2 regions of the Massilia sp. MP_M2 genome follow, and region 1 is predicted to be linked to the other one. Evidence: predicted binding sites of a transcription regulator. Region 1 holds the regulator's gene; the other holds the start of a gene.
What was found. Region 1 encodes LexA, which represses DNA repair genes until DNA is damaged. Its sites were predicted from a motif close to ACTGTATNNNNATACAGT; they were not measured.
Positions count from the first base shown of each region.

Region 2: a site for LexA is predicted at 4,517-4,534, ahead of RCH14_RS10090 (DUF4007 family protein). Genes of this name have one in related genera too.

Region 1 is NZ_JBCHJF010000002.1:174,979-182,787, forward strand. It holds gene purF (amidophosphoribosyltransferase) at 1-196, shown strand, start outside; gene RCH14_RS05585 (cystathionine gamma-synthase family protein) at 199-1,440, shown strand; gene RCH14_RS05590 (sel1 repeat family protein) at 1,668-2,384, shown strand; gene lexA (transcriptional repressor LexA) at 2,430-3,059, opposite strand; gene rpsF (30S ribosomal protein S6) at 3,353-3,760, shown strand; gene priB (primosomal replication protein N) at 3,798-4,097, shown strand; gene rpsR (30S ribosomal protein S18) at 4,126-4,416, shown strand; gene rplI (50S ribosomal protein L9) at 4,453-4,905, shown strand; gene RCH14_RS05620 (replicative DNA helicase) at 5,025-6,413, shown strand; gene RCH14_RS05625 (hypothetical protein) at 6,410-6,583, opposite strand; gene RCH14_RS05630 (DUF47 domain-containing protein) at 6,527-7,153, shown strand; gene RCH14_RS05635 (inorganic phosphate transporter) at 7,175-7,809, shown strand, end outside.
Region 2 is NZ_JBCHJF010000003.1:534,737-542,545, reverse strand. It holds gene RCH14_RS10100 (phosphoadenosine phosphosulfate reductase family protein) at 1-221, opposite strand, end outside; gene RCH14_RS10095 (ATP-binding protein) at 214-3,549, opposite strand; gene RCH14_RS10090 (DUF4007 family protein) at 3,542-4,387, opposite strand; gene RCH14_RS10085 (hypothetical protein) at 4,712-5,818, opposite strand; gene leuA (2-isopropylmalate synthase) at 6,368-7,809, shown strand, end outside.

The sequences.
Region 1 (7,809 bases):
CCTCAAGCGCGCGATTTCGGACGTCAATCCGGCACTGACGAACTTCGAGGCGTCGTGCTTCGACGGCGTCTATGTGACGGGCGACGTGACCCCGGAATACCTCGATCGCCAGGAAACGGCGCGTCATAATCCTGCCGCCAAGGATGAAGACCAGGTCCGTACCCAACTGAATTTGAACCCCGCCGCCGCCGAGTAAGCATGAGCGAGAAAAAAACCTACGGCTTTACCACGACGATCCTGCACAACGACCGGTACAAGCCGATCGAGCACGGTTCGCTGCACAAGCCGATCCACACCTCCGTCGCGTTCGGCTACACGGATGCGCGCCAGCTCGCGTCCGTGTTCCAGGGCAAGGAGCCGGGCTTCCGTTATGGTCGCCAGGGCAATCCGACCGTCAGCGCGCTCGAGGACAAGGTGAGCAAGATGGAAGATGGCGTCGCCACGCTGTGCTTCGGCACCGGCATGGCGGCCATTGGCGCGCTGTTCCAGGCCTTGCTCAAGGCGGGCGACGCCATCGTCTCGTCGAGCTTCCTGTTTGGTAATACCAACAGCCTGTGGCAGACGGTGGCGGGGCAGGGCGTCGATGTTGCCTTTGTCGATGCGACCGATGTGGCGCAAGTCGAAGCGGCGTTGACGCCCAACACGCGCATGGTGTTCGTCGAGACGATCGCCAATCCGCGCACGCAAGTGGCGGACCTGGCCCGCATCGGCGAGCTGTGCCGTGAGCGGGGCATCCTGTACGTGGTCGACAACACGATGACGTCGCCATGGCTGTTCCGCCCGAAGAGCGTCGGTGCTGGTCTCGTGGTCAATTCGCTGACCAAGTCCATCGGTGGTCACGGCATCGCGCTCGGCGGCGCGCTGACTGATACCGGGCTGTTTGACTGGAGCACCTTCCCCAACATCGCACCGAACTTTCGCAAGCAGCCGGCGCAGGCCCAGGGCATGGCGCAACTGCGCGCGAAAGCGCTGCGCGACTTCGGCGCCTCGCTTGGGCCGGAAGCGGCGCATCACATCGCCGTCGGCGCCGAGACACTGGCGCTGCGCATGACGCGTACCTGCGCCAATGCACTGGCGCTGGCCACGATGCTCGAGGCTGACGAGCGCGTGGCGAAGGTCCACTATCCGGGCCTGGCCTCGCACCCACAGCATGGTATTGTCACGTCGCTGTTTCGCGCCGGTGGTTCGCTGCTCAGCTTCGAGCTGCACGAGGCCATCGATCCGTTCGATTACCTCAATCGCCTGCAGCTGGCGATTCCGGCGTCGAACCTGGGCGACAACCGTACGCTGGTCATTCCGGTGGCGCACACGATCTTCTTCGAGATGGGCGCCGAGCGCCGCGCCAGCATGGGCATTGCCGAGTCGCTGATCCGTGTGTCGGTGGGCATCGAGGACACCGATGACCTGGTTGAAGACTTCCGCCAGGCGCTGGACGCGTAAGTACGGCGTACCGCCCGGCGTTACCGCGCGGCGTATCGCGCGGCGTTACCGCGCGGCGTTACCGCGTGGCGTTACCGCGTGGCGTTACCGCGTGGCGTTACCGCGTGGCGTAAAGCCATGCAAAGAAGGCCGGCGCGATGCCGGCCTTGTCATTTTTACGGTTGAGTTTGGCTGTAAAAGGGGGCTATGATGCGCCATCGTCAGCTTGTCATTTTCTTCGGATGCCCATGAAACGTTTCCTGCTCTGCCTGTCCCTGTACCTGCCCCTGAGCATCGCCAGCACTGCCTATGCGGGCGAGCTGGAAGACGCCAATGCGCTGTTCGAAAAGAAGGATTACGCGGGCGCGCTCAAGCTCTACACCAAGCTGGCCAATGCCGGCAATCCACAAGCGCAGCAGCAGCTGGGCCAGATGTACTGGTATGGCGAAGCGGGCGCCGTCGACGAGGCGGCGGCCAAGGCATTGTTCGAAAAGTCGGCGGCCAAGGGCAACAAGGTCGCGGCCGAATCGCTGGTCGTGATGGAACAGCGCGTGACCAAGCGCGCCGAGATCGATTACTGGATCAAGGGCTACGATGGCGCCGAGCTGCAGTCGGGCGAATACCGTTGCCCGTCGCCGCGCATTCCAGCCGTGTCGAAAGTCAACGACGAGATCGATCGCGTCAACAAGCTGGTGACGGGCTGGCAGGATTGCTATAACAAGATGGTAACGAACCTGAACGCGCAGTCGCCATTGACCAAGAAGATTCCGGCCGATATCGCCAAGCTGATGAACAAGCAGGAAACAGAGGCATCGGCAGCCTACCTGGAGCAGGTGCGGCAGAATATCGCGGAAGGCGCGAAGGTCAATTCAAAGATGATCCTGGCCGATTTTGCCGCGTGGCGCAGTGCGACCGAGGCCTTTGTCAGCCAGCACAATGCGGTCGTGAAGAAGGCGTCGAAGTAGGCAGGGCAGGACGGGCGCCGGCAGGGAGAGGCCGGCGCCTTTGCATCAGTTCCAGCTACGCATCAGACCAACAGCCAGGCCTTCGAGTGCAAACTCTTCGTCTGGCGAGACGGCAATGATGTTGAAGTCGGGGTTTTCTGGCAGCAGCTCGACCAGATCACCCGTCTTGCGATAGCGCTTGACCGTGACTTCGTCGCCCAGGCGCGCGACGACGATCTGGCCATTCTTGGCGCTGTCGATTTTCTTGACCGCCAAAAAGTCGCCATCCATGATGCCGGCGTCGCGCATCGACCAGCCCTTGACCTTCAGCAGAAAATCGGGCCGCGCTGCGAACATCGCGGCGTCGACGTTGTAAGTGGCTTCGACGTGCTCCTGCGCCAGGATCGGATTGCCCGCCGCGACGCGCCCGACCAGCGGCAGCGACATGAACGACGGTGGCGGCATCGGAATCGCCTCGACGCTCGCGCCGATCAGGCGAATGCCACGCGACGTGCCCGGCGAAATTTCGATGGCGCCCTTGCGCGCCAGCGCTTGCAGATGTTCTTCAGCCGCATTGGCCGAGCGGAAACCAAGTTCGGAAGCGATTTCAGCCCGGGTCGGGGGGAAACCGGTGTTCTCGATCGCTTCCTTGATCAGGTTCAGGATCTGTTCTTGCCGTGCAGTGAGCTTTAGCATAAATGTGTTACAGCAACCGGTTATGTGTGTAACCTGTATTTTTGTACAGTATTCTGCCGCGCGCAAGGGGAAACGCAAAAAATATCGCGAAAATCCCGATTCAGGGTCCAAACATGCGCCAAAACCCCGGAATTGTCGAGTCAGATCTGTCGCAAGACGGGCTGAACGTGCCTGCAATGCGTCATTGGGCTTTCCAAGCCACCGAGATCCGGGTTATAATTGCCGGCTTTCCCTTCCCACACTCGTCTTGACGCCGAGGTGGGCATTTGTTAAACGTCCTCAAGGAGTAATGCATGCGTCATTATGAAATCGTGTTTATCGTCCATCCGGACCAGAGCGAACAAGTCCCGGCGATGATCGAGCGTTACAAGACCACGGTGACCAGCCGCGGCGGTAACATCCATCGCGTTGAAGACTGGGGCCGCCGCCAGATGGCATACCAGATCCAGAAGCTGCCAAAAGCACACTACATCTGCCTGAACATCGAATGCGACAACGAGACCCTGGTCGAGCTGGAAACTGCATTCAAGTTCAATGATGCGGTTCTGCGTCACCTGACCGTCAAGCTGAAAAAAGCTGAAACCGCACCGTCGCCGATGATGAAATCGGTGCAGCGCGAAGACGCAGCCAAGAGCCACCGTGCCGAAGCCGCTGCGCCTGCAGCCGCTCCAGCCGCTGCGCCAGCGCCTGCTGCTGCTTAAGTTTTTCCCAGTTATTCGTAGTAACCAGTAATACCGGGTGCACAGCGCAAACCACCTCCAGCTCATGGCGACCATCGCCGAGCGCGACGTACTGCGTTACACCCCGGCCGGTGTGCCAATCGTTTCAGCCGTCCTGATGCACGAATCGCAGCAGGAAGAGGCCGGAGTCGAAAGGTCGGTCGCGTTCGAAGTCCCCGCGTTCGCCGCGGGCGAGATTTCGGGCAGGTTTGCCAGCGCCGAACTTGGCGCCAGCTACAGGTTCAACGGATTTCTTGCACGGAAAAATCGCAACAGCAAAGCCCTGGTGTTTCACATCATTGATTTCAGTGCCGCTTAACCCGGCAATTTAGATACAGGAGCCTCAAATGGCATTCGGTAAAAAGTTCGACAAAAACAAAGCGAAACTCAAAGAGAAGCGCAAACAGCAAAACCCGCTGTTCAAGCGCAAGAAATTCTGCCGCTTCACCGCCGCTGGCGTTGAGCAGGTGGACTACAAGGACGTCGACACCCTGAAGGACTTCGTCCAGGAAAACGGCAAGATCATGCCAGCACGTCTGACCGGCACCAAGGCGCACTATCAGCGTCAGGTCGACACCGCGATCAAGCGCGCACGCTACCTTGCGCTGCTGCCGTACACCGACCTGCACCACGGTTAATCGTCGGTCACGACAGTCAGACATCTGGAGATCACTATGCAAATCATTCTGTTGGAAAAAGTAGTCAACGTCGGCAACCTGGGCGACGTCGTCAAGGTCAAGGACGGTTACGCACGTAACTTCCTGATCCCACAAAAGATGGCCCGCCGCGCTACCGCCGGCGCCGTCGCCGAGTTCGAAGCCAAGCGCGCTGAACTGGAAAAAGCAGCAGCTGAAAAGCTGTCGGCTGCCCAGGCCGAAGGCGACAAGCTGAGCGGCATGACCGTCACCATCGGCCAGAAAGCCGGCGTTGATGGCCGTCTGTTCGGTTCGGTCACCAACTTCGACATCGCCGAAGCGCTGACCAAGCAAGGTTTCGCTGTCGAGAAGTCGCAAGTGCGCCTGCCGACCGGCCCTTTGAAAACCACCGGCGAATTCCCGGTTGCAGTCGCTCTGCACACCGACGTCGTGTCGGAAATCACCGTCGCTGTTGTGGGCGAAGCTGCCTAAGCACACGCTGTACATGTGCTGAGCACGCAGTTCTGAAAAAGCCGGGTTCGCCCGGCTTTTTTGCTTTTCGGCTTTCCATTATTGCCAGTCGCAAGACCGGAAAAGGTATAATCCCGCCCATGAACGCAGCACCTCCAGATCCGCAACTCGACGCCCTGCGCATCCCCCCGCACTCCATCGAAGCCGAGCAATCCGTCATTGGCGGCTTGCTGCGCGATAACGCCGCATGGGACCGCATTGCCGACTTCATGAACGCGGAAGACTTCTACCGCTACGATCACCGCATCATCTTCGAACAGATGGTCCGCCTGATCAACGGCGGCAAGCCGGCCGACGTGATTACCGTCTACGAAGCCTGTAACCAGCTCGGCAAGGCCGATGACGTGGGCGGCCTGCAATACCTGAATGCGATGGCGCAGAACACGCCGTCGGCTGCCAATATCCGGCGCTATGCCGAGATCGTGCGCGACCGCGGCATCCTGCGCAAGCTGATCACTGTGGCCGATGAAATCTCGGGCAATGCGTTCAACCCGCAGGGCAAGGAAGTCAAGCAGATGCTCGACGAAGCCGAGTCCAAGATCTTTGCCATTGCCGAATCCGGCTCGCGCGGCCAGCAGGGCTGGAATCCGATCCAGCCGCTGCTGACGCAGGTCGTCGAGCGCATCGACGAACTCTATAGCCGCGAGAATCAGGGCGAGATTACCGGGGTGCCCACCGGCTTTATCGACCTCGACCGCATGACGTCCGGCCTGCAACCGGGCGACCTCGTCATCGTTGCCGGTCGTCCGTCGATGGGCAAGACGGCGTTCTCGGTCAATATCGGCGAGAACGTCGCGATCGAGGCCGGTCTGCCGGTCGCAATTTTCTCGATGGAGATGGGCGGTACCCAGCTGGCGATGCGTATGCTGGGTTCGGTCGGCCAGCTCGACCAGCACCGGCTGCGTACCGGGCGCCTGAACGACGAGGATTGGCCGCGCCTGACCCACGCCATTCAAAAGATGAACGACGCCCAGCTGTACATCGACGAGACGCCGGCGCTGAACCCGATCGAGATGCGTGCGCGTGCGCGACGCCTGGCGCGCCAGTGCGGCAAGCTGGGCCTGATCATCGTCGACTACTTGCAGCTGATGCAGGGTAGCCAGCCGGGCGATAACCGCACCGCTGAAATTTCGGAGATTTCGCGCTCGCTCAAGGGCCTGGCCAAGGAGCTGCAATGCCCTGTGGTGGCGCTGTCGCAGCTGAACCGCTCGCTGGAACAACGGCCGAACAAGCGGCCCGTGATGTCCGACTTGCGCGAATCCGGCGCAATCGAGCAAGATGCCGACGTCATCATCTTCCTGTACCGCGACGAGGTCTACAACCCCGATTCGCCCGACAAGGGCACGGCCGAAATCATCATCGGCAAGCAGCGTAACGGTCCCATTGGCGCGATCCGCCTGACCTGGATCGGCCAGTACACCAAGTTCGGCAATTACAGCGGCAACCTGTCTGTGTACCAAGGTGACTAAATAACCATTTGTAGTAACACCGAGGCGGCCATTGATGTTTTAATGGCCGCCTTTGCGCGTGGCCGCATTTCCGGCGCGAGCGCGTGATCCCAGAGAGTCAATACGGAGAATCTATGTTTGGACGTTTCATGCCCACCGAGGGCAAGTTTTTCGATCTTTTCAATCAGCATGCCGACTTGTGCGTCAAAGGGGCGCAGGAGATGGTCAGTCTGATGACCAACTTCGATGACCTCGAAACCCGCACCCATGCGATCGAGACGATCGAAAAGCAGGCTGACAAGATCACCTATGCCACGGTGGACTTGCTGCACAAAAGCTTCATCACGCCGATCGACCGCGACGATATCCACAAGCTGATCACGCGCATGGACGACATCCTGGACATGATGGAAGACGCGGCCCAGACGATTTCGCTGTACGACCTGCAAGCCGTGACGCTGGAAGCCAAGCGTCTGGCCGAGCTGTGCCTGGCCTGCTGCCTGAAGGTGCAGGAAGCCGTCTCACTGCTGCACAATATGGACAACGCCGCCAGGATCGTCGCGCTGTGCGAAGAGATCGACCGCCTGGAATCGGACGCCGACCACGTGATGCGCGCGGCGATGTCCAAGCTGTTTCGCGACGAGCCGGACGTGCGTAACCTGATCAAGATGAAGGCCATCTACGAGATTCTCGAGACGGTTACCGATCGCTGCGAAGACGTGGCCAATATCATCGAAGGCATCATCGTCGAGAACGCGTAAGCGTCGCAGACCTGCATAACCATGGATAATCTCAACATCAGCATCTACGTGCTGGGAATGCTCGTGCTCCTGGCACTGGTATTCGACTTCATGAACGGTTTTCACGATTCGGCAAACTCGATCGCCACCGTGGTCTCGACCGGGGTTTTGAAACCCCAGCACGCCGTCGCAATGGCGGCCTTCTTCAACTTCATCGCGATCTTCGTGGTCAACATGAAAGTCGCGCAAACCATCGGCAAGGGCACGATCGATCCGCACGTGGTTGACCATTACGTGATCTTTGGTGCCCTGGTCGGGGCGATCTCCTGGAACGTCATCACCTGGTACTACGGCATTCCATCATCGTCGTCGCACGCGCTGATCGGCGGCCTGGTGGGCGCGGCCGTGGCCAAGGCGGGCACCGGTTCGCTGATCTCGAGTGGCCTGATCAAGACCGTGGCGTTCATCGTCGTCGCGCCGCTGCTGGGCTTTGCGCTGGGCTCGATCATCATGCTGATGGTGGCCTGGATCTTCGTGAAGTCCACGCCCAGAAAGGTCGACGGTTTGTTCCGCAAGCTGCAGCTGGTCTCGGCTGCGGCGTATTCGCTGGGCCACGGCGGCAACGACGCGCAAAAGACGATGGGCATCATCTGGATGCTCCTGATCGCCGCGGGCTA
Region 2 (7,809 bases), on a different contig from region 1:
CGCAGCCAGAAGGTGAAGTCTCGGTCAGGGTTGAGCCTTAGAATAGGTTTGCCAAGCCGGCCTTCGAGCTTCCCGAGGAATTCGTAGACCTCTGGGAGCTCTTCGCCAGTGTCTGTGAAAAAGTATTCGATCTCAAGTTCGGGATGATGCTCGCGCATGTACACAGCCAGCGCCGCGCTATCCTTGCCGCCAGAAATCCCTAAAACGTGCCTCTCAGCCATTGGCCTCCTCCGTGTCAATTGAAGCCAACATCATCCCGACCTTAGCCAAGATTGCTAGCAATACGTCCGTCTCCAGCCCTTCTCTATACAGCATCGAGACGACCTCGTCGGCCTTTGAGTCCACCGTTTGGCGATGACGGTCCGATATCGTGAACGAGCGTGAGATCATCTTGGTGTCCGAGCCAGCGCCAATAACTACAGCAATAGCCTCGCTGTGAGCCTGCCGGCCTTGCACTGCCGCAAAGGCCTCAGCCTCGCGGAAACGTCGCGCGAATTTGGCGAGCTCCAAGATCGCCGCGTCGATATGGCGATCCACCCAGTCGCGCGGAGGCCTCTCAGCCGCCATGCTCAGTAGACTTTCGAGCGAGGTCCGCGAGCCATCGAAGTTGGCAAGACGTGTAGCGAAACCATCCATTTGTAGGTCGCCCGAAATGCCGGAGACCGAGCGGGCGCGCGCTCGAAGTGCATCGAGGTCGTCGCTGCTCGCGTCGAGCGCGGAAAGCATCTTGGCTTCGACTTCGGCGAGCATCTTACCGTAGGCACCGGCGAGCTCTTGCAATGGCGCGCGCAGTGCCTGCACGTAGGACTTGCCGTCGGCAACGCCCAAGAGCGAGATTAGGTCGACGAACAGGACCTTGTGCGGATCGTTGGCTTTAAGGAGCATATCGCGCATGTCTCTGGCTACCTGCCCTAGCCGCGAGGTACGTCGGGCCCATTCGGGCAAATTGAATACCATCGCCACCAAGCCGCGCGCTGCCTCAAGCGGGTCTGCCGCGCCAGCGCTTTCGCCAATCTCAGCCAATAGCTCGGAGATCCCTTCGAGGATATGGTTTTTGTCTTCGTCGATGGCTACCCAACGCAGCGAGAAGCGGCTGGGGTCTTGCAGGCACTCATCAATGTCAAAATCGGTGAGTCGCGGCATGAACATTCCGTCCTTATAGACGGCGATGTTCGTTTTATGGGCGAGCAGGAAGGCTGTGAGAATTACAGGATGAATACCCCGCTTCATGCCGAAAGGCGGCGCACTCCACAACGCATAAATTTCATGCGCGCCTACGCGAGCATTGGCATCGGAGAAGAGGACGCGGGTAGCATCCCATAGCGGCGCGAAGCCCTTAGCAAAACCATCACTAGGCGGCATACAACGCCATGCGCCGGAAGCGTCTTGGCGATGAAGCTCCGTGCTCTTGAGCAGCGTTTCATAGAGACCGCGCTCGGCTGGAAATCCCTCGAAGCCCAAGGCCTCTTGACCTTCGGCATTGATCATCGCGTGCAACAGTTCACGGCGGGCCTTCACGCTGTTGCTCGACACACTGTCGCGGTTGACCAGTTCGCTCCATACCGGAGGCGAATGCTTGAATAGGTCGTCGGCCAGCATGGATGCCTCGGGGGAGAGCTTCTCTCCTGGCTCTACGATCTGATGCGCGCCCTTATGCCACTTTGCCCTCGACACCGCGGCTTGTAATTGATCCTCAAGATCGGCCCGCGTTGCCGCCAACCGCGCGTAGACCTCGCGCCGGGCGACGGCGTCACCAGAAAGCTCATGCCGCTCCTTGACTTGTTCTAACGCCACCAGCTCAGCAGATAGCTCCGCGATGCGGACATGGTTGGTGGGGATGCCTACCATCACTGGCCATGGACGAAGCTTTGAGCAGTCCGCCGCTCGAAGGCTTGCTTCGCGCTGGCTCATACCCTTAGTCGGGAGAGCAAGAATAAACGCCCCGAATTCGCCCTTCTTAGGTTGAAAGTTAGCGGCGACTTTCTCGGCCTGGTCGCTGCTGCAAAGCGAGAGCTCCATCCAGCGCATTGCTCCTGTCTCGTGATAGTGGCGTTTGGCCACTACTGGATGCAGGCCCATAAGCTGTGCAAGCCAGGCGTAGTCGATACCAGGCGAAGTAGCCATGGCTTGGGCAATCGCTGCATCAATGTCGAAGTCGCTGCCCTCAAACACCGACCAAGCGCCGGTGTAGCTCTTGAATAGCACGACCTTGAGCGAGCTGAGCTTTTCCAGCGCAGCGTCGAGTTCATCGCGGGATTTGTCGTAGAAAAGTGCGCCGATTACGGCGGAGTCGGCAACAAGGCCGGAGCCACTGCGGAACAAATCAATAACTGCGATGTTCTTGATCAGTGACACAAGCAACGCGTCGCCCGTTTTAGCCTCGGCCCGCTCGACCGCTTCGACGGCTTGCGACCAGCGATGCCCGTCAGGAGAAGCAAGGATCGCCGGCTCCAAGTTTGATCGCAGGTAGTCCCAGTAGTCACTAGGACGATACCAGGTCGCATCGCTTTTGAGAGTCGAGTTCAAATAGGACCGGAAGCCATACGGTTCTACTGAGGATAGGAAGCCGAACGTGCTACGCTCGTTTTGTCCAAACTGTCGCTTAGAAATCGGGCCCAGCAGTGCTGCCATGGCCGGGTGCAGTGGCCAGCAGGCTTCCAGTGCCTGCGCAAAGTCCTTTCCCACTGCGGGCCGGCGCGAACGGATCGCCTCAGAAATGGTCATGGACGCGTCGCGCATCCAGTGCGGGATTTCCTTGGCCTCGATCGCTCGGCCAATCAGCTCGACAACTTCATCGCTCGCGGCTACGAAAGGAAGGTCGACGTAGCGGCCTTGGATCTTTGCCCAGTCGTCACGGGTATCGATGCCCAAGCGGGCCGAATATTGTGCGAAGGACTGATGCAGCACACCAACGACAACTAGACATCCTTCTGAACGAGCGGCCGCCTCGGCAAGCTCTTGGAAAAAGTAAACATCATCACCGGAACCCAAGGCCGAAGCCTCCAAGAATTTCCCCATCTCGTCGATGATGACTAGCACGCCGTCATGCGGTCGATTTTTGGCTTCTTCAAGCAACTCGGCGATCAACGACTGGGCGTTCGGCCTACTGCGGCCATCAACGGTCTTACCCTGCGCGCGGCGTAGCGCGGCATGAATCTCTGTCACGACGCTACTACGCCGGCCAACCGTCGGGACGAGCAACCAGCCATTGCGAACCGGGAATGCCTTGTCAAAAGACGGCTTTGAGTCGAGATGCAAAGCGTCACGTGCTTTCGCTCGAAGATCCTTATTTGAATGCAAGACGCTCGCCAACGCGACTGCCAACGAGCTCTTACCTCCGCCAAACGGGCCCGTCCAAGTGAAGCATCGTTGATTGGTACTAGAGAGCTGCGTACACATGCCATCGACTACGGAAGCCGCAGTCGCGTGGCAGATGTAACCAGCGAGTGCGTCGGCGCGGCCGATGTCGGCGTCGACACGGATAGAACGCTGGTATTGGCGTGAAATCTGGACACTATCCGAAAGCGCCTCATGCTTAGTGTCAGTCATAGGCGCGCCTGATCATGTTTTTTACGTCTTCCTTAGACAAGTCTTTGCGATGAATTTGGCGCAGGCCCGCCGAATCGGTCCATTCAACCTTGCGTCCGGTGAAGTCTGAGAGAGTAATTAATCGTTGGGCGATCGACTCCTCATCGAGCTTGAAGACCCGTCCTGGCGAGCCCTCTGCGTAAGCGACGGTTTCAAAGGCGAGCGAACTTTGTCCCTCGGCCTCCCGATTCCAGAAGTCGATTAAGGCATAAGCGAAGATGCCGTTATGCAACGACGCCTTCGGCCCGCGTCGAAAAGCGTATTGCCCCTTATGAACCTCCTGCAACAGCCCTAACTCGCCCAAAAGCGGCTCTGCAAAGTCCTCAGGGGAGCCTCCCGCAACACGCGGCGCGTAACTGCGAAGGCACGTCTCCAAATCTCGCGAGATCGTGGAGGCAGACAGCCTATGCTTAGGATCAAGTTCACGAGCGTAGATGGCTAGAGGTTCTTCTAGTTCTTGGCGGGTGAAGGTTGGAGCAGTCACATGGTTGAACAACCAATGCCAAGTAGTCGAGCGAATGCAGCGGCCTGCGAGCTGCCAATGCGCAAGCCAAGCCGTTGATGGACTCTCAGCATAGGGATCGAGCCCACCGTCACTTAGAATCTCGTTAGCAAGACCTCGAATGCGGAAACCGTCGACGTCCTCATACATCACGCCGCAAGCCAGAGCCCAATGGCGAATTGATGCCACCATGTTCTTGCCTACACCAAAGTCCGCAATGGACTTCTCTTGAGAAAATGTCGATTTGCGGATCAACCCGCCGTCAGTGGCTTGATCGAATAGCTTCTTAAGCCACATTTGACGCAGAGGAAACGTTTCATGGCCTGAGAAGTGGGCAGATCTACCTCGGCTAAGTTTAGATATAGCATTCATTGTTACAGTTTAACCCGAACTGGTGGAATCCACCAGTTAGACCCCTAGGATTTTACTGTAAAAATCCACAGTGTTTTATATCTGCCAACATACCTTCTCATCAGCTCGCCAACGGAGACAATGTTTTTTTGCGAAGCATCCACTTATTCAGAACTTATTCAAAACTACGCTAACAAAAGCTAAAGATGTAAATTGCATTTTTGCAACTTCCACATCCTGCGTCGAGCCAGGCTTTGTCGACAAAGCCGATCATTTCAGTATGATTTTTATAACTGCATTCCCCGACGTCACATACAGCAGCCCTTTACCGTCCGTAACAATGCCGCGAACATCGCCCAGACTCCCGGGCAAATCCCCAACACGCAACGTCGTCGCCCGCGTCGTCCCGGCCACCGTCGTCACCACCCCAGCCGGCGTAATCTTGCGCACGAGGTTATTTACCGCATCAGCAGCATACAGATTGCCCTGCGGATCCACCGTCAACGCTACGACCTGTTCGAAACGCGCTGCATTGCCGGTACCGTTCACCGCACCGCGTGCATTCTGCGCACCAGCAATCGTGAACAGATTGTCCGACCCAAAATTGGCCGTCGGATTCCAGCGACTGATCTCGCGCTCGAGATCGAACAGGTACACGACGTTGCTGCTGTCCACCGCCACCCCGCGCGGTGCCAGTGTGCGCGTTCCGAACAGGTCGCCAACCGTGTTCTGCCCTTCCAGAATCCCCGTCCCGCCCGTGCCGATGGCAAACCGACGCGTGCCGTAGTTGTTAGTGACGTAGAGATTGTTGTTGGCATCGACGGCGATCGCGCCCGGTGTAACGTCAGGCCGACTCGTCGTCGCGACGTTGCTGCCAACCGGGATCGTGGTCACCGTCGCGACCTGGCCACCCGTTGTGATGCTGCGGATATTCACATCATCCGCGACATACACCGTCCCGCCGCTCCCCACTGTCAATGCGACCGGATTGACGAAGCGCGCATTGGCGGCAGCACCGTTAACAAGCCGGCTCTGCCCGGCACCGCCCGCCAGCGTGGTCACCACACCGTCCGGCGTGATCTTGCGGATGACGTAGTTGCCGCGATCTGCCACGTACACATTGCCGCTGCTGTCGATCGCCAGCCCGTAAGGATTATTGAAGCGCGCCGCCGTACCGGTGCCGTCCATCGTCCCGTCGGCAGTGGGGTCGCCCGCGAACACCGACAGCGCCACTGTCTGCACGGGTGGTGGAGTGTCATCGTTCTTGTCATTGTCCTTCGGGATGCCGTCACCACAACCGGCCAGCAGCGCCATCAAACCAAGTGCGCCAAACAGATTTAGGCGCGAACGGGACATATCGGTAACAGGGCGGCGCATCGGCAAAACCTCCAGAAAGTATCGCCGTCGATGCTATCACGTGCCATCGTGCAAGCAGGTATTCTGGTCCATGGCGCCGGCATAAACTGCATCCCTAAAACCCCAGAACCCACTCACCCCGCAGCAGATAACTCGCCCGAATTCCCGTACTTTCTTTTCCACACACGCCAATTGTCCGCTTGACATACGGCGCCGAGTTCCTTAAAGTCGAAATTATGTCTTTCACCCTGCATCTGTCAAACACTCTCCCAGCCGCTGGCGCGCTATCGCTAGCTGCACTGCTACTACGCGCCTGATCGTTCGGCCGTACGTCCGGCACACGCCGGTCCCAACTGCAGCAGGAAGTCGCCCAGATGTCTACCACGCCAATTTTCGCTTCATCGTTTTTCCTCACCGGGTCCATCCTGGCGGCGAGCGCTTGCGTCCCATCCGAAGCGCTGAACCTACCGACCGGTTGCCGGGCCTCGCGTTTCGTGGCCCGCCCGGCAGCCTCCGCCACCCTCAGGCGCATCCGCGCCGCCCAGTGACCAAACCAATCAGGAGCACCCGATCATGCTGACCAATCCCGCCGCAAAGTACCGTCCCTTCCCTGCCATCGACCTGGCAGACCGCCAGTGGCCAAGCCGCACCATCACCACGCCGCCAATCTGGATGAGCACCGACCTGCGCGACGGTAACCAGGCATTGATCGAGCCGATGAGCCCAGAGAAAAAGCTGCGTTTCTTCAAGATGCTGGTCAAGATCGGCATCAAGGAGATCGAGGTGGGCTTCCCGTCCGCCTCGCAGACCGACTTCGATTTCGTGCGCATGCTGGTCGACGACAAGCACATCCCGGACGACGTCACGATCATCGTGCTGACCCAGTCGCGCGATGAGCTGATTCGGCGCACTGTCGAATCGGCCGTCGGCGCCAAGCGCGCGATCGTCCACGTCTACAACTCGGTCGCGCCGGTGTTTCGCCGTGTGGTCTTCAATATGGAGCGCGACGAGATCGTGCAGATCGCCGTCAAGGGCACGCAGCTGATCAAGGACCTGACGTCCCAGTATCCGCAGACCCAGTGGGGTCTGGAGTATTCGCCAGAATCGTTCTCGACGACCGAGCTGGATTTCTCGAAGCAGATCACCGATGCAGTCAGCGCCGTCTGGCAGCCGACGCCGGCCAACAAGATGATCGTCAACCTGCCGTCGACCGTCGAAGCAGCCACGCCGAACGTCTACGCCGACCAGATCGAGTGGATGTGCCGCAACCTGAACAACCGCGAATCGCTCGTCATCAGCGTCCACCCGCACAACGACCGCGGCACCGCCGTTGCCGCCGCCGAACTGGCCGTAATGGCCGGTGCGGACCGCGTCGAGGGCTGCCTGTTCGGCAATGGCGAGCGCACCGGTAACGTCGACCTGGTCACGCTGGCGATGAACTTGTACACGCAGGGCGTGCATCCGGGCCTGGACTTCTCGGATATCGATGCGGTGCGCCAGCTGGTGGAAGACTGCAACCAGCTGCCGGTGCACCCGCGCCATCCGTATGCGGGCGACCTGGTCTTCACGGCGTTCTCGGGTTCGCACCAGGATGCGATCAAGAAGGGTTTTGCCAAGCAGCAGGCCGACGCGATCTGGGAAGTGCCTTACCTGCCGATCGATCCGGCCGATCTGGGTCGCAGCTACGATGCGGTCATCCGCGTCAACAGCCAGTCCGGCAAGGGCGGCATGGCGTATTTGCTCGAGCAGGAATACGGCCTGCAACTGCCGCGCCGTCTGCAGATCGAGTTCTCGCGCGTCGTGCAGCGCCAGGCCGACGAGAGCGGCCGCGAAATCAACCCGGCCGATTTGCACGCGCTGTTCGCGCGCGAGTACCTGGACCAGCAAGAGCCATATCACTACCTCGCGCACCGCATGACCGAAGACAGCGCGCATGACGTGCAGCTCGAAGTCGACGTGGCGCGCCACCATGCGCCGCAGGTGTTCTCGGGCCGTGGCAACGGGCCAATCGA